Regions from separate parts of the Ensifer sp. 38_S197 genome, predicted to be linked through region 2. Evidence: predicted binding sites of a transcription regulator. Region 2 holds the regulator's gene; the other holds the start of a gene.
The links. Region 2 encodes LexA, which represses DNA repair genes until DNA is damaged. Its sites were predicted from a motif close to TGTTCNNNNTGTGTTCNG; they were not measured.

Region 1 (11,239 bases), 2.1 Mb from region 2:
ACCATGTTGCCCTGGATCGGCCCCGGCCGGACGATCGCCACCTCGATGACGAGATCGTAAAATTTCCTGGGCTTCAACCGCGGCAGCATGCTCATCTGCGCCCGGCTTTCGATCTGGAAGACACCGATCGTATCGGCCCGGCAGATCATGTCGTAAACGGCCTTCTGGTCATCCTTGAAGAGCTGGTGCAGCGTTTTCTTCTCCCCGTAATGCCGGTCGAGAAGCGCGAAGGCCCGGGCGATGCAGGTGAGCATGCCAAGCGCCAGCACGTCGATCTTCAGGATCTTCAGCGTGTCGAGATCGTCCTTGTCCCACTCGATCATGTAGCGGTCGGGCATTGCCGTGTTCATGATCGGCACCACCTCGTCGAGCCGGTCGCGGGTGATGACGAAGCCGCCGACATGCTGGGAAAGATGGCGCGGGAAGCTCATCAGCTCGGTGGCATAATCGAGCACCTTCACCGTCGTCGGGTCCTTCGTGTCGAGACCGGCAGCCTGCGCCTCACGCTCGGAAAGATCGGCGACCGACCAGCCCCAGACCGAGCCAGCGAGCGCCGATTGCACGTCCTCGGAAAAGCCGAAGGCCTTGGCGGTCTCCCGGCCGGCCGAGCGCGCCCGGTAACTGATGACGGCGGCCGTCAGCCCTGCATGTTCCTTGCCATAGGTGCGGTAGATGTGCTGGATCACCTCTTCCCGCTTCTCATGCTCGAAATCGACGTCGATGTCCGGCGGCTCGTCCCGCTCGGTCGAGAGGAAGCGATCGAAGAGTAGGGTGGTCTCACATGGATCGACCTCGGTAATGCCCAGGCAATAACAGACGGTGGAGTTCGCCGCCGACCCGCGGCCCTGACACAGGATATGAACGCTGCGCGCAAACTGCATGATGTTGCGCACCGTCAGGAAATAGGGCTCGTAGCGTTTGCCCGCGATCAGCTCGAGCTCGTACTCGATCTGCGTTGAAACCTTATCGGGAATGCCTTCAGGATACCGCTCGCGCGCTCCCTCCATCGTCAGCCGCCGCAGGGTCTCAGTCGGCGTCTCGCCCGGAATGCTTTCATCCGGATATTGATATTCGAGTTCCGACAGCGAGAACTTCAACCTCCCAAAGAAATGCCCGGTATTGGCGATCGCTTCCGGATAGTCGCGGAAGATGCGCGCCATTTCCTCAGGTGTCTTCAGATGCCGTTCGGCATTGGCGTGCAGCCGGTAGCCGGCCGACGCGATCGTCACATGTTCGCGGATGGCAGTGACGACATCGGCGAGCGGCCGCCGGGCGGCGACATGAAACAGCGGACTGTTGGTGGCGACGGGCTTGACCGCCGCATGGCGGGCGATGGTCGCAAGCCCGGCAAAGGCAAGCTGGTCGAAGCCGTCATAACGCGGCACCAGCGCCAGATAGAGCCGATCGGCAAAATGTGGTTTCAGCCGCTTGAGGAAATCGGCAAGCAGGGTTGCCTCCGGCGCGCCGATCACCGGATCCGGCAGCACGACAAGCAAGAGGTCCTCGCCCCATTCGACGAGATCGGCTTCGTAGAGCGTGCAGGTGCCCTTCTTGGCGCGCAGGTTTCCGGCGCTCAGCATCCGGCAGAGATTGCCCCAGCCGCGGCGATTTAAGGGGTAGGCAAGCACGTCAGGCAGATCTTCGGCAAAGGAGAGCCGTGCGCCGGGCTGGAAGGCATATTTCTCCACCTTGGCCTGTGCATGGGCGCGCACCACCCCTGCCACCGTATTGCGGTCGGCAATACCAAGGCCACCAATGCCGAGGCGGCTTGCCGCAACGACCATCTCGCCCGGATGGGAGGCGCCTTCGAGGAAGGAAAAATTCGACCAGGCGCCGATCTCGAAATAGGGGGTAGCGCCGCTCATGCGAAGACTCCATGCATGAACCAGCGGGGCGGGGCGGCAGCCCCGTAATGACCCTCGCGAAACAGCCAGAACCGCCGGCCGCGCTCATCTTCCACCCGGAAATAATCGCGCTCCATCGCCGGCTCGCCATCGAGCCACCATTCGCCGGCAATCCGTTCCGGCCCTTCGGCGCGCGCGATGCGATGCAACGTGCGGCGCCAGCGGAAGCTTCTCGGCGGCCCCTCCGGCACCTCGGCCACGGCCTCCACCGGCTCGGGGCTTGGAAAGAGCCGCTGTGGCCGGGCCGCGGCGGCAAGCAGGGTCGCGGGCATGTTTTCCACCGGCTCCTCAGCCTTGCTGATCAGCGCCAGATCCGTGAGCGGGCGGAAAGTCGCTGCCCGCTCCGGCACATGGCTTTCTGCGAGAGCCGGCACCAGCAGGCTTTCCGCACCGAACCGCGCCATGACCCGATCGGCAAAGGCCGCAAGCGGCCGCTCGCGATCCGGCGTGCCGGAAAAATCCTCCTGCATCACCTCGTATTTTTCGCTCTTCGGAACCGAGAGCCTGAGGATTTCGAAGCCGAAGCCGGCGTCGAGATCCTCATGCACCGCCTGCAGCCGCTCGCGGAAAAGACCGGCGACACGCAGCGGCTCGTTGAGCGGCGAGGATGTGCCGGCGGCGATGCGGAAAACCGCGCCGTCGACGCGAAAGAGCAGAAGCTCGAACAGCCGCCCGCCTTCCCCACGCTTTTCCAGTTCCGGCTTCAGCCGCACCGCCAGCTCTTCCGTCAGGCCTAAAATATCGTCTTCGCCCTGGACCGGTTCGCCGAGACGGCGCTCGACCGAAAGGGCGGCGACGGGCAGCCGTGGCGACAAAGGTTCGTCCTCCCGCCCGAGCGCCTGATCAAGGCGCAGAAGCAGGATCGCGCCGAACCGGCGGGCAAGCGGCGCGCGCGGCGCTTCGAGGATGTCGCCGACCTGCTTGAGCCCAACCCGGCCAAGCGTTTCGATCGTCTCCCGCGGCAGCCGGAGCGCCGCCATCGGCAGCGGCGCCAGCACCCGTGCGGCCTCATCCGGGGCAATGATGCCTTCGGACCCGAAGCGCGCCACCGCCCAGGAAAGCCCGGCCGAGGAGGAGATCGCCGCACAGGCCTCGACCCCCAGATGGAAAAGGCGGGCGAGCAGATCGTCGAGAAGCGCCTTTTCCCCACCGAGAAGATGGGCGCAGCCGGTGATGTCGAGAAAGAGGCCGCTGTCGCCATCGAGCGCGACCAGCGGCGTATAGCGGCAACACCAATCGGCAAGGCCCTCGAGCAGAGCCCGGTCAGCGGCGGGATCGGCCGGCAGCACGTCGATCTCGGGACACATGGCCCGAGCCTCGGCAACCCCCTGGCCAATGTGAAACCCACGCTTCTCGGCATAACCGTCGAGCGCGACGAGACGCATCGCACTCTTCACCTTGTCGGCGAAGACGACGGGCGGATGCTCAGGACGCCCGCGGGAAAGCCACGAGTTCCCCCAGCGCTTGCGGGCGACCCGATCGGCCGGAAGATGCGGAAAGGCGAGCGACAGAATGCGCTGGTTCTGGATCTGCCGCAGCAGCGGCTGGTAGGGGCTCGACGGGGTAAAGGCGGCGGTCATGGGGATTCCACTCCAGGAAGAAGCCGAGCGGCGCAGGAGCCCTGCTCTTCTCGGCAATGACGTGAAAGACGGGATGGCCGATGCTGCCGCGAAGCATCGATCCATCCGGTAGAGGGCGCTCACGCGCCGGCGCCGGCTCGACGAGGAGGCGAAAGAAGGCGCTGCTGGCCTCCTCGTGTCCGGACTGGCGCAGGAGCAGAAGAGGAACGTGGCCCGCCCGTGAGCGGACATGCAGGCGCCGGCTTTCGCTGAGAGCAAGGGCAGCAGGATTGCCGCGAATTTCCAGGATGATGGCACAGAAGCTTGGAACGGAAAGCGCGGCTTCAGCGATCCAGAGCGCATCCTTCACCGTGCGTGGCAGGCTGAAGACGAGGCCGCGGACATCGAGCCCGTAAGCTTTCAGACCAAGCCCATAGGGCATGCCCGCTTCGTTGGAGGCCAGCGATTGGCTGATCCAGAGAACGGGAGCTGCCGGCTCGCCCTTTTCCAGGCGCGCCTGCTGGCAGAGCACACCGAGTGCGGCGGCAAAACCGGCGGCAGCACCAGCATCACGCGTCTCGGCATTGCGGATTTCCGTCATGCCTTCGAGCGGCAGGCCGCCTTCGAGAAGCGCGTCCAGATCCGGAACCCCGAGCGTAAGCGCCTTGCGGCCGGATTCATCTTCCTCGCGCTGACGGAAGCCGCCGGGGTCAGCCGCCTTGGCGGCGCGCACGACGCCCGGAAGTCGACGGTTTTCGATCCTGGCTATGGTCTCTCGGAGCGAAAGTACCGTCTCCCGCTGCACGGCTTTGTCGGCCATGACGGTCAACTCCCATCATAAATGTTCATGTTATGTTCTAATTGATTCCAGAGCTTGCTAAATGAGTCAACAGCCAATTCTAAGAATTTATTCCTGCCCTTATGTCTGCGGAATTCAACACTCGAAAAACAAAGGCAAAATCGCTATATGGAGGGCAACAAGGAGTGCCTATGGCCCGCATTGACCACACCGATGATTGGCGGGAACGCCACGCACCGACGCTTACCACTTTCGAACAGCTCGCGCTGGAAGCCTATGGCCACCTGCCACAGGAGTTCCGTCAGCTGACAACCGACCTCATCATCGAGGTCGCCGACTTCCCGAGCGACGATGTTTTCGAGGACATGGCGCTGGAAACGCCCTTCGACCTGCTCGGCCTCTTCGAAGGCCGCGGCATCGGCGAACGCTTCACCATGGAAACCGGTCAGTTCCCCAACCGGATCACGCTCTATCGCCGTCCGATCATCGATTATTGGGCAGAGAACGAGGAGATGCTGGGCGACATCATCACCCATGTCCTGATCCACGAGATCGGCCACCATTTCGGCCTTTCCGACGACGACATGGAACGGATCGAAGCCAGCGTCGAGCACGTCGGCGGCTAAAGCAATTCCGGGAAAGTGTGAAGCGGAGGGCAAACGCGCGGGACGGCCCGTCTACTGCTCCGACAACTTGATATCCGGGGTGTAATCCTTGCCCTCGACCTCCTTGACCACCGCCTGGCCACACTGCATGTGCTGCGTATCCGCATTGAAGGCATAGGTGGGTGAGCCGTGCAGGCTCCAGCCCTGGTTCAGCGCCGCCGTCACCTTGTGGCAGAAGGAGGCGTCGTCGGGGCCGGTCAGGAAGCGGTAGAGTTTCAAGATCTTGCCTTTCGTTTCTCGATAAGGTCCGCCTTGGTGGCAAGCGCCATGGCCTGGTCGAGGTGCAGCCGCTCGACCATGCGCCCATTAAGATTGATGACGCCCTTGCCGGTGTTTTCCGGAGCCGCGAAGGCGGCGATGATCGCGCGCGCCTCGTCGACGGCGATCTGCTCCACGCCGAAGCGCTCGTTCGCCGGGCCGATCTGGGCCGGATGGATCAGCATCTTGCCGTCATAGCCCATGTCGCGGCCCTGCCGGCATTCCTCGTCGAAACCATCAACATCGCGGAAGTCGTTGAACACGGCGTCGATGACGTCGAGCCCGCCACCCCGCGCCGCCAGCAGGATCTGCATCAGCCAGGGGACGAGAAAGGGCCGGCCTGGACGATCCGGCACGCCGGTCTCCTTGCGCAGATCGTTGAGGCCGACGACGAAGCAATCGAGCCGTCCGCCGAAGGTGCGGCCGGTCTCGGCGATAACAGGCGCGTTGATGACGCCACGCGGCGTCTCGATCATCGCCCAGAGACGCAGCGTCTCCGGCGCATCGTTCTCGGTAAGCCAGTCGGCCGCCGCCTGGATATCCGCCGGGCTTTCGACCTTCGGCAGCAGAATGGCGTCGGGGTTGGCAGAAAGTGCCGCAGCGAGGTCACCTTGGCCGAAGTCGGAGCCGATCGCATTGATGCGGATGACGATTTCGCAATCCGGCCGGCTCGCCGTCAGAAACTGCACCAGCGCCTCGCGCGCTTCCACCTTGCGCTCGGGCGCCACCGCATCCTCGAGATCGAAGATCGCGGCGTCCGTCGCGAGTTCAGCGACTTTGGCAAGTGCACGGGCATTGTCGGCCGGCACCGAGAGCACCGAGCGGCGCAGGCGCATGGGGTGATGTTCGATCGATTTGTTCATGTTTCAGTTGTGCCCGCCTTTCCTTCGTTCCGCAAGACGAGGCGAACCGCCGCACCCTTTCATAAGAGCCACCCCTTGCAAGCGGAGCTGCAAACCACCACATCGCAACCAGAAAGGTAACGATTATGCAAAGCATTCGCTCTGTCCTCTTTACGGCCGCAGCCTTGACCATCACGTTCGCGGCCTTTGTTCTGACCGCTTCGCTGGCGCTGGCACTGGCCGGCATCGCCGCCGTCGTCGTGATCGGCAGCGCCATTGCCGCCCGTCTGAACCTCAAGCCAGCCCGCGCCACGGCGCGTCCGGCCGCCGCAGGCGCCGCCCCTGGCCAGCGCGAGATGCGCATCTGGAACGACGGTCGCGGCACGATCATCGACCTCTGATCCCCAGCGATCGGGATCGATCCTCAGGCTGTGATCCGGAATCGGGCCGATCGATGATCGGCTCGCCGACCATTGCTTCCTGCAAAAGATCATAGCTCCCCAAACTGCGAAATTTTGACTGCGAAATTTTTTCCATCCCCATGTCGGATCGGGCGCGTTATCCCCGTCCTTGAGACAGGCCAGCACGGTCCTGGCTCTTCGAACAGAATGGAGAACGACATGGACATCGAAACGCAGCAAACTGAAACGAAGAAGCCGGCACCGGTTCTGAACGGTCTTCTGCCCTATCTTCAGGTCGATGGCGCCGTGAAGGCGGCCGAATTCTACACGCGGGCTTTCGGCGCCAAGGAGGTCAACCGGCATCCGGTGGACGAGCAGGGCCGGACGATGCACATCCATCTCTACATCAACGGCAGCTCGCTGATGCTGGCCGATGCCTATCCGGAATACGGCCATCCGCTCGAAAAGCCGCAGGCCTTCACCCTGACGCTCACCGTCGACGACATCGATGCCTGGTGGGACCGCGCGGTCGCCGCCGGCGCGGAAGTGGTGACGCCGGTCGAGGTGATGTTCTGGGGCGACCGCTATGGTCAGGTTCGCGATCCCTTCGGCGTTCTCTGGGCAATGAACAGCCCGGTGAAAGCAGGCTGACCCTTACCGGCGACGAAATCCGGACGGAACTTTGGGCGGGCGGGCATTTTCACCCGCCCGACGACGCGTGTTGGACAGATTTTCCTTCATTTCTGCGTAGAACTGCTCTAAACGCTACGCAACATTCTTCTGAAATCGAAGGCCTGAAGTTATGGAAAAATTCGTCAAGCTCACCGGCGTCGCAGCACCCCTCCCCGTCGTCAACATCGACACGGACATGATCATTCCGAAGGATTACCTGAAGACGATCAAGCGCACCGGCCTTGGCAAGGGCCTCTTCGCCGAAGCCCGCTACAACGAGGATGGCTCGGTCAATCCGGACTTCGTGCTCAACAAGCCCGCCTATCAGAACGCCAAGATCCTCGTTGCCGGCGACAACTTCGGCTGCGGCTCCTCGCGCGAACATGCCCCCTGGGCCCTGCTCGACTTCGGCATCCGCTGCGTGATCTCCACGTCCTTTGCCGATATCTTCTACAACAACTGTTTCAAGAACGGCATTCTGCCGATCGTCGTCAGCCAGGCCGACCTCGACAAGCTGATGGACGATGCTTCGCGCGGCTCCAACGCCATCCTTTCGGTCGACCTGGAATCCCAGGAAATCACCGGTCCGGACGGCGGTTCGATCAAGTTCGAGATCGACGCCTTCAAGCGCCACTGCCTGCTGAACGGCCTCGACGATATCGGCCTGACGCTGGAGAAGGCGACCGCCATCGACAGTTTTGAGAAGTCGGTCGGCGCCTCGCGTCCCTGGGCCTAAAGCGGGCGACATGGCGCGCAAGCTCATCTCCTCCGGTTCGCCCTTCGAAAAGACGGCAGGCTATTCGCGTGCCGTCGCGATGGGCGACTGGTGCTTCGTCTCCGGCACGACCGGCTACGACTATGCCACCATGACCATGCCCGAGACGGTGGAGGAGCAGGCGCGCAATTGCCTCAGGACGATCGAGGGCGCGCTGAAGGAAGCGGGCTTTTCGCTTTCCGACGTGGTGCGCAATCACTATTACGTCACCGATGCCAGCTTCGCCGATCGGGTGTTCCCCATCTTCGGCGAAGTCTTCGGCGAGATCCGGCCGGCCGCAACCATGATCGTCTGCGACCTGATCCGCCCGGAAATGCTGATCGAGATCGAAGTCACCGCCCTTCGCGGCTGACGCCGAGCCCCTCTGCTCGCACCATCTCCTCTCAAATCGATTCCGAATTAAGCCAATATGCGATAGTCCATAGGCATCGCTTTGCTAGTGGTCTGATTCCGACATTTGCATGCGATCTCAGCGCCCTCGAGAGCAAATGTCGGAATCTTGAGGACCACGAGTAACACTATGATGATAGTGGAATTTTCGAATTTGACATTTGAGTTGAGCGCGTGCGGAAAACGGGACTCAAATGTCAAATTCATTCCACTAGACCTATGCTGAACCGGAAGACGACCATGCAATTCGAAGGCACCGCCGACTATATCGCCGACAAGGACCTGATGATCGCCGTCAATGCTGCGATCCGGCTGGAGCGGCCGCTGCTCGTCAAGGGCGAACCCGGCACCGGCAAGACCGAGCTTGCCCGCCAGATCGCTGCCGCCCTCGATCTCGAACTCATCGAATGGAGCGTCAAGTCGACCACCAAGGCACAGCAGGGCCTCTACGAATACGACGCAGTCTCGCGCCTGCGGGACAGCCAGCTCGGCGACGAACGCGTCAACGAGGTCAAAAACTACATCCGCAAGGGCAAGCTCTGGCAGGCCTTCGAGGCGGGCCGGCGCGTGGTGCTTCTGATCGACGAGATCGACAAGGCCGATATCGAGTTTCCGAACGACCTGCTGCAGGAACTCGACCGCATGGAATTCCATGTCTACGAGACCGGCGAGATGATCAGCGCGCGCCACCGGCCGATCGTCATCATCACCTCCAACAACGAGAAGGAACTGCCGGACGCATTTCTCCGCCGCTGCTTCTTCCACTATATCCGCTTTCCCGATGCCGAAACGCTCGCCCGCATCGTCGAGGTGCACTATCCCGGCATCCGCAAGACGCTGCTTTCGGCGGCCCTTGCCGCCTTCTACGACATCCGCCAGGTGCCGGGCCTCAAGAAGAAGCCCTCCACTTCCGAAGCGCTCGACTGGATCCGGCTGCTCGTCGCCGACGAAGTCGATCCGGCCGATCTCAGGGCCGATGCCAAGACCATGCTGCCGAAGCTGCACGGCGCACTTCTGAAGAACGAGCAGGACGTCCACCTCTTCGAGCGCCTCGCCTTCATGGCGCGCCGCGACGGATGAGCCCGGACGCGCACAAGGTGCTGATCTACGCCACCTGGCAGGGCCGCCTGCTGGTCTTCGACGAGCCGGACTTTCCGGAGATCGAACTGCAGGTGCCCGGTGGCACGATGGAGCCGGGCGAGAGCCCGGAAGTCGCGGCAACGCGCGAGTTCGTCGAGGAAACAGGGTTGACGCCACCGCAGCCGCTCACGCACCTCGTCACGCAGGACTATTCTTACTGGAAGGACGGTAGAGCCATCTGCCATCGGCGACACTATTTTCACGTCGCCCTTACTGGAGAGCAGTGGCAGACATGGCTGCACCGCGAGATGACGCCGGATAGCGGCGGCCCGCCGATCCGCTTCCGCTTCTTCTGGCTCGGCATCGACGAGGCGGGGCGTCAGTTGGGATATGGAATGCGGGACGCTCTGCACTTGGTGTAAATTCGCTCCTCACCCCAGCCCCCTCGCCGCAAGCGGAGAGAGGGGACGTGCGCAGCAGCCAAGACATCACCAGAATGCTCCGCCGGTTCAACCAGGCGGTGTTGGACCGAGCGCAGGCTGGCAACCTTCCTTCTTCCCACCTGCGGGGAGAAAGTCGCGGCAGCGGAATGAGGGGTCTATCGCACCCCCGAATCGTTTTTCTTGACCCCCGCGTCCCTGTCGCGCTATCAAATTCCCCGTGGTGATTTGGCCGGCCGGCTTGCAGCCACGTTAAACAAGTCGCTAAAGGGCCGAGGAAAGTTGGATTTCCGAGGACCGGTCGCGATCAATCGCCGCCGGTTTTTTTGTATTGATCGAGTGGAAGCCCATGCCCATCAAGATTCCCGATACACTGCCCGCTTTCGAAACCCTCGTGCATGAGGGCGTGCGGGTGATGACCGAGACCGTGGCGATCCGTCAGGATATTCGCCCGCTCCAGATCGGGCTTCTGAACCTCATGCCCAACAAGATCAAGACCGAGATCCAGATGGCGCGCCTGATCGGCGCCTCGCCGCTGCAGGTGGAACTGTCGCTGGTGCGCATCGGTGCCCATCGCGCGAAGAACACCTCGGAAGATCACCTGCTCTCCTTCTACGAGACCTGGGACGAGGTGAAGGGCCGCAAGTTCGATGGCTTCATCATCACCGGCGCGCCGGTCGAGACGCTGGAATACGAGGACGTCACCTATTGGGAAGAGCTGAAGCAGATCTTCGACTGGACGGCGACCAACGTGCATTCGACGCTCAATGTCTGCTGGGGCGCGATGGCGGCGATCTACCATTTCCACGGCGTGCCGAAATACCCGCTCGCCGAGAAGGCCTTCGGCGTCTACCGTCACCAGAATCTCAACCGCTCCTCCGTCTATCTCAACGGCTTCTCCGACGACTTCGCCGTCCCGGTCTCGCGCTGGACCGAGGTCCGGCGCGCCGACATCGACAAGGTGCCGAGCCTCGAAATCCTGATGGAATCGAAGGAGATGGGCGTCTGCCTCGTGCACGAGAAAAAGGGCAACCGGCTCTACATGTTCAACCACGTGGAGTATGATTCCACCTCGTTGTCGGACGAATACTTCCGGGACGTGGATGCCGGCGTGCCGATCAAGTTGCCGCACGACTATTTCCCGCACAACGACTCGACCCTGCCGCCGCAGAACCGCTGGCGCAGCCATGCGCATCTCTTCTTCGGCAACTGGATCAACGAGATGTACCAGACGACGCCCTACGATCTCTCGGAGATCGGCACCGGAGAAAACTGAGGCTTAGCGGATGTTCGTCCCCTTCTTCCTCGAACTCAAGGCAGCGAAGGTCCCGGTGACGCTCCGGGAATTCCTGTCCCTGATCGAGGGGCTGGAGGCGGGTATCGCCGCCTTCGACGTCGAAGCCTTCTACTACCTGGCGCGCACGGCGCTGGTGAAGGACGAGCGCCATATCGAC
Region 2 (11,239 bases):
GGGAAACTCCCGTTTCCCCTTGGCCATAGCAGCGTGGTCATTTTGGCACAACGCCGCTTACGGTTGTCGGACAGAACCGCTTGCTTTCTGGTGCTTCGCGTAATCGACAATCACCTGGGGGGTAAGCTGCTTCTTGTCTGCCATGATCGCTTCAAACGGCGACTCGGCGTCGCTGACGCGAACTTCGTAATAGGCTGCCGCGTAGGCCGCGTTGCCGTCGGGCATCGGGATGAATTCCGGCCGCTCGCGCGGGATCGGGCCGATCTCCGGGAGCATCACGAACTCATTCAGCGACTGCGGCTGGGCGAACTGCGGCACAGGCGCGGCAAGTGCCGTCACCGGTTCGCCGACGTCGAGCGAAGCCTTTGCGGGAACGGTGAGCGTGCCAAGGCTCTGATTGCGGAACGGCTCGTTCGATGCGACCATCACACCGGTCGCGATCTGGCCCTCCGGCATCACGCTCGGGCCACGTTCGCCCTTCTGGACATAAGAAGCCATCAGATAGGGCATGTCGTTGCCTTCGAGCGGCGCGCGGCCGACATATTGTACGCGCACCTGCGCGCTGCCCTTGCGCTTGATGTCGAGCATATCGGCGGTCTTCGAGGAGACATCGATGATGCGGCCATATTCATAGGGGCCACGGTCGTTGACGCGCACGATCACCGACGCGCCGTTTTCCATGTTGGTGACGCGCGCATAGCTCGGCAGAGGGAACGTCGGATGGGCGGCCGACAGATGCGCCTTGTCGTAGACCTCGCCGTTGGCAGTCAGCCGGCCGTGAAATGCCGAGCCGTACCAGGAAGCGACACCGGTCTTGTTGTAGCCGAAGTCTTCCTTCGGCTGATACCATTTGCCCTTGACCTGATAGGCCTTGCCGACCTGGTAACGTCCGCCGCCCTTCGGAATATTGTTTCCGTTGGCAACGCGCGGGCTCGCCTTCACACCATAAACGGATTCGGCGAAGTATTCCTTGCTGCGCGACTTGGACTTCTTGATGCTCGACGTGGATCCGCAGGCCGCAAGCGTTACGCACAGCATGGGGACCGCCGCAAGGCGCAATCCCTTGACCAGATATGCCGCATTTTTACTGGATGTCATCTGTCCCACAACATCGATCGAATAAGCCGTACTCGAAACCTTCCGCTCATGCCCCCAGCGGAAATCTCGGCGTCCCGAAACGGAACAGTCGATGAACCATGACAGCAACAAGGCAAAAATGCGAACTCATCCACAGATCAGCGCGGGATTTCATGCGTTATGGTTTACAGATGGTTGCCGGCGCAGCAGGCCTGCGCCCTCAGGCACGGCCACCGAGAAAATCTTTCGGCGATGCATGTTAAATCTTGCAAAGCGACAGGGCTTCGCGCAATAACGCCGTGCCCGGTAGGCCATTAGCGCCAACTTCAGGCAAGGACAGGTGGCCGAGTGGTTTAAGGCTCTGGTCTTGAAAACCAGCGTACGGGAGACCGTACCGTGGGTTCGAATCCCACCCTGTCCGCCATTCCCACTGAAAATGCGCTGGCGCCGGCATCGTTGTCGCAGCACTCACTATAGTGAGCGCCGCTGCTGCAAAGACGTGCCGATCCTCGATATCAGCCACGCCCGCACCGATCCCGACACGGCAACTTCCGTTCTCCGCCTTTCTGCATCGGCTGCATGACGTAAAACAGTCACAGCTTACACTCAAAGAGCTGTTGAACACGTCAGCGTGATTGCCAGGCTTGCTGGACTCCGGAACGAAAGCGCGGTTCACATCGTTAACCGACCCGTAGTCCCACCCTTGCATCAAAGTGGACGATCACCGTGCTTGCCGCCCTGCTCCTCGCTTCGATAGTCGCATCGCCCAATATGCCTGACGTCAAGCTCAGCGCCGCCACGGTTGACGAACTGCAGACCGATTTCGAATCCGCCGTTCCCTGCCATCAGATCGACGGACGCAAAGTGTGGAAGGGCGCGATCGCGTTCTACATCCAGTCGTTCGTCTATGACGGCGACACCCCTGTCGCGACCGATGCGGCGGACGCCGTGCTTCCCGAAGACAACACCCCCGAGACGGTGAGGGAATTCGAAGACGCCTGCTCGACCACGCAGCCGGCCTAAAGCGCCGTGCGTTCCGATGAACGCACCAAGGTCGCTCTAGCACCCTTGTTTCCGGGGCACCTTTCCGCTGCAACGATTCCACTTGAACGCATCCCCTGGCCTGCTCCACGACAACGCTCACGAATCGTTCGAATCAAACCCACGGCCTCGCGATGTGCCACGCCGCGGGCCCCATTTCGCACGTATTCATCGCCCAAACCCGCTTTGCTCCCGTAAAAGTGACCGATCGACAGGCGCAGACGCGCCAATTGCCTGAATTCACGGAATTTTAGGCACTTGCAGAACACATATGGAACAGATAGTGTCTGTTCTTGATTTGTTTCACGCCTCTGGAGCGACGTGCCATGCTGACCCGCAAGCAACAGGAATTGCTTCTGTTCATTCACGAACGCATGAAGGAGTCGGGTGTACCGCCGTCATTCGATGAAATGAAGGATGCGCTCGACCTGGCGTCGAAATCCGGCATTCACCGCTTGATCACGGCGCTCGAAGAACGCGGGTTCATTCGCCGTCTGCCAAACCGGGCCCGTGCGCTCGAGGTCATCAAGCTTCCGGAAGCCTACGCATCCAGCCAGCAGCAGCCGCGCCGCGGTTTCTCGCCGAGCGTGATCGAGGGCAGCCTCGGCAAACCGGCTGCACCTCCTCCAGCCGCGCTGCCGAAGCCGGCGCCAATGGCCGAAAATAGTTCGGTTTCAGTGCCTGTGATGGGCCGCATCGCTGCCGGTGTGCCGATCTCGGCTATCCAGAACAACACGCATGACATCACCGTTCCGCTCGACATGATCGGCAACGGCGAACACTACGCCCTCGAAGTCAAGGGCGACTCGATGATCGAAGCCGGCATCTTCGACGGCGACACGGTGATCATCCGCAATAGCAACACGGCCAATCCCGGCGATATTATCGTGGCGCTCGTGGACGACGAGGAAGCGACGCTGAAGCGCTTCCGACGCAAGGGCGCATCGATTGCGCTCGAAGCCGCAAATCCCGCCTACGAGACACGGATTTTCGGGCCCGATCGGGTGAAAATCCAGGGCAAGCTCGTCGGACTGATCCGCCGCTACCACTGACCTCCGGACAAAATCTGATGTTTGACAGGGCCTCGCCGCTGTAAGCAGCGGCGAGGCCCTTTGTCTGTTTGCGACGATCTGACGTCGCGCCGCTTATTCGTGGATCGTGTATTCGCCGAGTTCGCAGAGGTCCTGGGTATCTTCGGTCGTATCGAGGCCAGAGCCTTCTTCGAACTCGAAGCGCATGTCGTACTTGCAGACATCCCGGCCGTCGGCGATGGTGATCTCCATGTCTTCTCCGGGGTTCAGCACCTGCCGGCCGAAAACATCGTCCTCCCACTCGTTGACGCCTACGGGCGACGTGTAAAAGTTCGTCAGTACCGCGCTCGTGTTGTTCTTCAGTTTGAAAACCAGGTCCTCTGCCCGCGCCTCGATAGCGGTCGCAGCAAAGAGGGCCAGTCCCGTCAGGACAAGTTTCGCTTTCATAAATGCCATTGCCTCCGTTTGATGATGACGGACGCTACCGATGCGGCTGATGCCAGCGGAGTCATCGTTCCCCCTCTACCGATTTCACCGAAGCGATAAGATCCGAACGAGACCTAGAAAACGTGGCTTGCGCGGGCGTGTGGAGGCAAAGCAACAATCATGCAATCGCTCTGCCCTGAGGCAGAACGTCTGTTCACACGAGAATGAGGTGAGAGTTTTTGGAGGCCTCGCCCGGAATTGAACCGGGGTACAAGGATTTGCAGTCCTCTGCGTCACCACTCCGCCACGAGGCCTCACAGCTCGGATAACCGAGCGTTGGCGCGGATTTAGAATGATTGCAGAAAAACCGCAAGAGGCATTTTCCGAAAAACGCGCCGTCGATTTGCAAGATAGATACTTTCCACAGAGCGATCGCGAAGCTCCGCCGATCGCATCCCGGATTGGCTTCAGCACCAGGGCGTCGCGTGCCCCGTCCATGGCCGCACCAGCCCTTCGTTGACGAGCACGCGCCCGATGGACTGGTCGCCGCGGGTGATCAGCCGCAGCTTTTCACCGGACTTGGCATCCGGACGGCCGCTCGCCGCTTCCAGCTTGAAGTCACCCGCATTCAGCAGTTCGCGCAGGCGCTGCTTGGCGTAAAAGCCGCGCGAACGCTCCTTGTCGCAGCTCGCCTGGCGGATGCGCGGTGCGTCGACGTCTGCCACGCGGATCGTTTCGCCACGGTACAGGAAGGTGGCACCGTCGATCACGCAATTGTCGTTGCGAATCCCGCAGAAATAAAACTGATCCGTGCGGATTGATGCCGTCTTCACTTCCTCGTTCGGCCGCATTTCAGGTGTCGGCGCCTTTGCACCGACGTCAACGGACGGCACCGGCGTGGCAAGCGCGACTCTCGTCACCGGATTCGGTTTCTGCCTCTCGACTTGCTGGGCGGGACGCTCGTCCGTTTTCTGAGCGGCGCGAACGGGCTTCGGCTTCGATTCGTGGCGCGATGTGAAGGCCAGCACGTCCGATGCCACCGGCCAGTGTTTCAATTCGGCGCGGTGATCATAGGCGACCACGCCGCCAATGGTCAGCGCCGCAGCCAGATACCACGGTGCCATTCCACCTTGTTTACCCCTGCTCCGACCGGAATTCCGGCTTCGACGTTTCGTAGTGGCTTTGGCCATGCGTCCCCATCCTGATTCGCGACCGCATTATGCGTTTGATGGGTTGCCGAAAAGTTTTCGGCGCCCTCCCTCAACAAGGGGCTCGCTGGTTCGGTGGGAATCAAATGGTGGAGAAGCGGGAAGCGCTCAGGCTGGTTGCGATCCAGATCGATCAAATGTTTCGCGATCTATCGAAAAAGTGGGCGGCAGCTCTTGGGTCACGAGCCGTTGGAGGAATTCGCGCGTCCGCGCCAGCGTGCCCACCAGACAGCCAAGCGACGGCGGCGGCGGCGAACGGACGGGATATCGTGCGAAAGAACGATGAGGCCCAGCGGTATCATCCAGAAGCCGAGCACCGGCAGAAAGCCGAGAAAGCCGCAGAACACCAGCAGCGAGCCCAGCAGGATACGCAGCAGCGGCGATTGCGGCAGCGTGATGCGCCATTTGCCGAGCACGATCTGGCGCGTCTGCGGATCAATCCCGAAGTGCGTCTGCTTCCTGTTTTTATTCATCATTCGCTATCCGGCGTCTTTTCCCACAATTGGGGGCTTCTCCACAGCCTCGCAACCGAACTTGTCATTTTTTTTGAAAAAACCGCTTGGCAAATCAGAAAAGCATGCGTATTAGCAGCCTCACTTCTGAAGCGCACAGCGAAACAGCGGCGCGGATGATCCCTGGTAGCTCAGCGGTAGAGCACTCGACTGTTAATCGATAGGTCGCCGGTTCGAATCCGGCCCGGGGAGCCAGTTTCAAAGAGAGCCATTTGCAGAAATGCGAATGGCTCTTTTTCATTTTGCACCTATGTTCCCCGGGTGATCAATCCCATTCTAGACGGTACCTATGACAAAGGCGGCGCCGATCATCGTGTGGTTCCGCAAGGATCCGCGCCTTGCCGATAACAGGGCCCTTGCGGCCGCGGCGGCTGAGGCCCCCGTCATTCCGCTCTATATCCGGGAGCCGGATGAAAGCGGCAACGGCCCACTGGGTGCGGCGCAGCGATGGTGGCTGCACCATTCGCTGGAGGCCTTAGCTGCCCGCCTCGGCCGCCACGGCTCGCAACTCATCTTCCGCTCCGGCGCCCCGCTGGATGTCATCAGCGATGTGGCGCAGACCACGGGCGCCAGTCGCGTCAATTGGAACCGGCGCTATGATCCGAATGGCATCACGGTCGATACGTCCCTGAAAAAAGCACTCGCCGCCAGGGGAATCATCGCGGAGAGCTTTCCCGGGCAACTGCTGCACGAGCCTATGCGCCTGCTGACGACGACAGGCGGCCCTTACCGCGTCTTCACGCCATTTTGGCGTGCGCTCGAATCCAAAATCGTCCCCTCGCCGCCCGTCGATGAACCACGACATGTCGCGAAACCGGGGATCTGGCCGGAATCGGAAACACTCAGTGACTGGGCGCTGCTACCGAAGAAGCCCAACTGGGCAGCCACATTCAGCGAGATATGGACGCCGGGCGAGCAGGGTGCCGTTGCGCGCCTCCACGAATTTATCGACGAGAAGCTGGCAGACTATAAGGTTCGCCGCGACTTCCCGGGCACCGACGGCACATCCCTGCTCTCGCCTCACCTCGCTTTCGGAGAGATCTCGCCGGCGCAGGTCTGGCACGCGACGCAGGGAATGCAGATCGCGGACGGTGAAGGCGTTGCCACGTTTCGTAAGGAAATCGGCTGGCGCGAGTTCTCCTACCATCTGTTGTTTCACTATCCGGAACTCCCGCACCGCAACCTCGATCGCCGGTTCGACCATTTCCGCTGGCTCGACCGTGAGGACGATTTCACCCGCTGGACGAAGGGTTTGACCGGCTTCCCGATCGTCGATGCCGGCATGCGCCAGCTCTGGCAACATGGCTACATGCACAATCGCGTGCGCATGATCGCCGCCTCGTTCCTGATCAAGGACCTGCTGATCGACTGGCGGAAAGGCGAGCAATGGTTTCGCGACACACTGGTCGATGCCGATCCGGCCAACAACGCGGCAAGCTGGCAATGGGTCGCGGGATCGGGCGCCGACGCGGCGCCGTTCTTCCGGATCTTCAATCCTGTTCTCCAAGGCGAAAAGTTCGACCCGGACGGAGCCTATGTGAGGCGCTTCGTGCCGGAACTCGGGCGGCTCGATCGGCGCTATCTCCATCGCCCCTTTTCCGCTCCTGCCGCCGTCCTGGCAGCGGCTGGCATCGAACTCGGCACGACCTATCCAAATCCGATCGTCGACCACGCCAGTGCGCGGGAACGGGCGCTCGCAGCCTTCGGCGAGATCGCAAGCGCGCCGAGAGAACCGTGACGGATACAAGCCCCCGGTAGAATTCCACAGTTGGCGTCTCGGCCGATTGCCGCTAGGCTCTCCTTACGGATGCAACCGCTGAGGGGATGGTGTATGCGTGGTCCGGAAGCCGACTTTGCCGCATTCGACGGCGCGGAAGAGCTTTCCTCCGGCAATCTGGCAACGGTGTTGCGTGATTTTCCGCTGAAGGCACGGATGGTGTTGAACGCACTGGTGCATCTTCGGATCGGGACGCTGATGCTCTCCGCCCCCGATGGCCGCAAGCTGGTGATCAGAGGCAAGAGAGCGGGCCCAAGCGCGATCCTCACCTTGAACAACTGGAACCTGCCGAAACGGGCAGTAACAGGCGGCACGATCGGCGCGGCGGAAAGCTACATCGACGGCGATTGGGACAGCCCCGATGTAGGAGCCTTTCTCGAGCTCTTCCTCGTAAACGCCGAGATCGGAGCGCATTTCCCGAACCGGGCGCGCGGCCTGCTACAGCTTGTCGAAAACTTCCTGCATTGGCGCAATGCGAATACGAAGTCCGGCGCGCGCCGCAACATTTCCGCTCACTACGACCTCGGCAATGCCTTCTACAGCGAATGGCTGGATCCGAGCATGACCTATTCGTCGGCGCTCTATGCCGCCGGTGCCAACGATCTCCGCTCCGCGCAGGCCGCCAAGTATCGCGCCCTTGCCGAAGCGACCAATCTTCGGGCGGGTGATCATGTGCTGGAGATCGGCTGTGGCTGGGGTGGCTTTGCAGAATTCGCGGCAACCGAGATCGGTTGCAAGGTGACGGGGCTGACGATCAGCCGCGAGCAACTGGCCTTCGCCCGCGAACGCATCCACCGGGCCGGGCTTGCCGATCGGGTCGAACTGAAATTCCAGGACTACCGCGAGGAAAAAGGCATCTATGACCGCATCGTCTCGATCGAGATGTTCGAGGCGGTCGGCGAAAAATTCTGGGCGACCTATTTCTCGCAGCTCAAGAGATGCCTGAAGCCCGGCGGCAGGGCCGGTCTGCAGATCATCACCATCAAGTCCGAAGCCTACGAGGAATACCGATCCAATCCGGATTTCATTCAGAAATACGTCTTCCCGGGTGGCATGCTGCCGACGCGCGAACATCTCATCGACCTTGGCCGCCATGTCGGCCTACGCATGATCAACGACTTCGGCTTCGGTATCGATTACGCCCGGACACTCGGCGAATGGCGCGAGCGTTTCTGGTCGGTCTGGAACCGGATCGAACCGTTGGGCTTCGACTTGCGTTTCAAGCGGCTATGGGAGTTCTATTTCTACTATTGCGAAGCCGGCTTCCGCGCCCGCAACATCGATGTTCGGCAGATCGTCTTCGAATAGGAACGCATATGGCGCATCTTTACCGCGTCACACGTAGCGCTTAAGAGGCGGTCGATCCAATTCTCTATTGAAGGTTCCGCATGCGTCTTGCATGGTTTTTCCTCGCGCTCGCCATCGCGACCGAAGTGGTGGGCCTGACGGTGATGAAGGCCGCCTCATCGAACGGCTCTTATCTCGGCCACATCGTCATGTATGTCTCGATCGCGCTCTCCTACGTCTTCCTGGCCAAGGCAGTGAAGACGATCTCCGTCGGCGTCGCCTACGCGATCTGGGAAGGTTCGGGTGTCGCGATCATCACGCTGGTGTCCGTATTCGTCTTCGGCCATGTGCTGACCGGCCGCGAGATGCTGGGGCTTTCGATGGCGATCGTCGGCATACTGCTCGTCAATGCCGGCGAGCGTCACGACGAGGACGAAGCCACGACGGAAGGAGCAGCCAGTGAGCGCGCCTAGCATCTACTTCGCGCTGGCGATGATGGCAGGCATTCTCGATGTCGCCGCCAACCTCGCCTCGACCAAATCGGAAGGCTTTGCCCGCCGCGGATGGGGTGCCCTCTCCATTCTGCTGGTGCTTGCCGCCTTCGCGCTCCTTGCCGAAGCGGTCAAAGGCATGGAGCTTGCGATCGCCTACGCCGTCCTCGGCGCGACCGGAATCTTCGGCACGGCCATCTGCGGAAGGCTGCTCTTCGGACAGAAGTTGAAGCCGATCGGCTGGGTCGGGCTTGCGCTTATCTTTGGCGCCGTGCTGGTGCTTCACACGGCCTGACGCCGGCTCTCGCCAGAGCCGGCATGTTTTTTCGCCTCTCTTGCCTCGGCAACGACACCCGTCAGCCGCCTGATAAGAGCGAAATAGAGACTATAGGGCAGCAGACGCATGAGCTTCACCGCGTAGGTGAAATGCCGCGGGAAGGTGATTTCGAAGCGTCGGGACTTCAGGCCCGCAACGATGCGATCCGCCGCCTGCTCGGCACTGACGAGGCCCGGACGCGGGAAGCGTATCCTCGCGGTACCCGGCGTATCGACAAAGCCGGGGCAGATGATCTGCAGACGGATGCCGATCCGGTCGAGATCAAACTTCAGGCTCTCGGCCATGTTGATCAGCGCGGCCTTGGACGCGCCGTAGGCGGCGCTGGTGGGTAACCCGCCGTAGCCGGCCACGGAAGACACGATGGCGATGTGGCCATGTCCCTGCGCCTTCATATGCTCGACGGCCGGCAGCAGGCAGTTGACCACGCCATTGAGATTGACCGCAAAACTCTTCTCGAAGGCTTCGCGGTGGAGGTCGTCTCCCCGCACGGGGACCGCAACCCCCGCATTGAGGATCACCAGCGACAGGTGGCCATGATCGTACTCGATCGCCGCCAGCACGCGCTCCATGTCCTTAGGGTCGGTGACGTCGCCGTCGAGAACGGTGATCCTTCCGTCACCCGCCGCCTCGTGCTGCAGGTCCACCAGTTTCTCGTGGCTTCTGGCGGTGACGACCACCGAATAGCCTTCACGCACCAGCTTGAGCGCCAGCGCCCGCCCGATACCCGCGCTCGCGCCGGTGACCCAAGCCAGTTTATGTTCGGATTTCACAGACTGAATACTCATCACTCACTCCTCGGCACGCGCCGGGAAAAACGCACGCATCTCCTTCTGGTGAAAAAGACGAGCCCGGCCCTTCATCGCGGCAGCGATCCTTGCCGCGGAGCCCCAGATGCCTTGGAGACGATTTTTGTTCGGGACAGAGCGGCGGCGAAACGCTATTTCTTGCCTGAAGTGCAGGCTGAGCCGAAAACACGCCAACATTTCGGCGGTCCGCGATCGTTGTCGATTTTCGTCAGCCGCCGTTCGTATTTCCCTGGCACGTGTCGCCCTGCTCCGGCGCCTGTCCTCAAACACGAGGTTCTGAAAATGGCCATTCTACCGTCCGTCCTCGAAGCGATCGGCAACACACCCTTGATTCGGTTGAAGGGCGTGTCGGAAGCGACGGGCTGCGACATCCTCGGCAAGGCCGAGTTCCTCAATCCGGGACAATCGGTCAAGGACCGTGCCGCGCTCTCGATCATCCGTCAGGCGGAGCGGAGCGGGCAGCTTCGCCCCGGCGGCGTCATCGTCGAGGGCACGGCCGGCAACACGGGCATCGGGCTTGCGCTCGTCGGCCAGGCGCTTGGTTATCGCACCGTGATCGTCATTCCCGAAACCCAGAGCCAGGAGAAAAAGGACGCCTTGCGGCTGCTCGGCGCCCAACTCGTCGAAGTGCCGACGGTTCCCTACAAGAATCCCAACAACTACGTGAAGATCTCCGGCCGGCTCGCCGAGCAACTGGCGAAAAGCGAACCGAACGGCGCCATCTGGGCGAATCAGTTCGACAACGTCGCCAACCGCGACGCGCATGTGGAAACCACGGCGCCCGAGATCTGGCGCGACACGGACGGCAAGGTCGATGGCTTCATCTGCGCTGTCGGCTCCGGCGGAACGCTGGCGGGCGTCGCTCAGGGGCTGAAGGCGAAGAACCCGGCAATCAAGATCGGCCTTGCGGATCCGCAGGGCGCAGCACTTTACAGCTACTACACCAACGGCGAACTGAAGGCCGAGGGCAGCTCGATCACCGAGGGCATCGGCCAGGGCCGCATCACCGCCAATCTCGAGGGTTTCACACCGGACTTCTCCTACCAGATTCCGGATTCGGAAGCCGTTCCCTACGTCTTCGACCTGATCGAGCGGGAAGGCATCTGCGTCGGCGGCTCGACCGGCATCAACATTGCCGGTGCCGTGCGGCTCGCCAAGGAGCTCGGTCCAGGACATACGATCGTGACGATCCTCTGCGACTATGGTAACCGCTATCAGTCGAAGCTCTTCAATCCGGACTTCCTGG

Region 1: AC1Z3V_RS16235 (ImuA family protein) is a predicted target of LexA. The motif match lies at 4,306-4,323, and genes of this name have one in related genera.

Annotation. Positions count from the first base shown of each region.
Region 1 covers NZ_JBXOVZ010000002.1:617,941-629,179, forward strand. Annotated here, with positions in the region: gene AC1Z3V_RS16225 (error-prone DNA polymerase) at 1-1,865, opposite strand, end outside; gene AC1Z3V_RS16230 (Y-family DNA polymerase) at 1,862-3,289, opposite strand; gene AC1Z3V_RS16235 (ImuA family protein) at 3,330-4,283, opposite strand; gene AC1Z3V_RS16240 (metallopeptidase family protein) at 4,454-4,888, shown strand; gene AC1Z3V_RS16245 (DUF1737 domain-containing protein) at 4,940-5,146, opposite strand; gene AC1Z3V_RS16250 (HpcH/HpaI aldolase/citrate lyase family protein) at 5,143-6,048, opposite strand; gene AC1Z3V_RS16255 (hypothetical protein) at 6,174-6,428, shown strand; gene AC1Z3V_RS16260 (VOC family protein) at 6,648-7,079, shown strand; gene leuD (3-isopropylmalate dehydratase small subunit) at 7,231-7,836, shown strand; gene AC1Z3V_RS16270 (RidA family protein) at 7,847-8,227, shown strand; gene AC1Z3V_RS16275 (AAA family ATPase) at 8,506-9,345, shown strand; gene AC1Z3V_RS16280 (NUDIX hydrolase) at 9,342-9,767, shown strand; SAM riboswitch at 9,996-10,073, shown strand; gene metA (homoserine O-acetyltransferase MetA) at 10,135-11,061, shown strand; gene AC1Z3V_RS16290 (vWA domain-containing protein) at 11,072-11,239, shown strand, end outside.
Region 2 covers NZ_JBXOVZ010000002.1:2,690,964-2,702,202, reverse strand. Annotated here, with positions in the region: gene AC1Z3V_RS26195 (septal ring lytic transglycosylase RlpA family protein) at 58-1,098, opposite strand; tRNA gene AC1Z3V_RS26190 (tRNA-Ser) at 1,412-1,501, shown strand; gene AC1Z3V_RS26185 (hypothetical protein) at 1,804-2,100, shown strand; gene lexA (transcriptional repressor LexA) at 2,445-3,170, shown strand; gene AC1Z3V_RS26175 (hypothetical protein) at 3,264-3,596, opposite strand; tRNA gene AC1Z3V_RS26170 (tRNA-Cys) at 3,816-3,889, opposite strand; gene AC1Z3V_RS26165 (thermonuclease family protein) at 4,043-4,699, opposite strand; gene AC1Z3V_RS26160 (hypothetical protein) at 4,963-5,256, opposite strand; tRNA gene AC1Z3V_RS26155 (tRNA-Asn) at 5,416-5,490, shown strand; gene AC1Z3V_RS26150 (cryptochrome/photolyase family protein) at 5,585-7,033, shown strand; gene AC1Z3V_RS26145 (class I SAM-dependent methyltransferase) at 7,127-8,380, shown strand; gene AC1Z3V_RS26140 (SMR family transporter) at 8,461-8,832, shown strand; gene AC1Z3V_RS26135 (SMR family transporter) at 8,852-9,145, shown strand; gene AC1Z3V_RS26130 (SDR family NAD(P)-dependent oxidoreductase) at 9,133-9,972, opposite strand; gene AC1Z3V_RS26125 (cysteine synthase A) at 10,276-11,239, shown strand, end outside.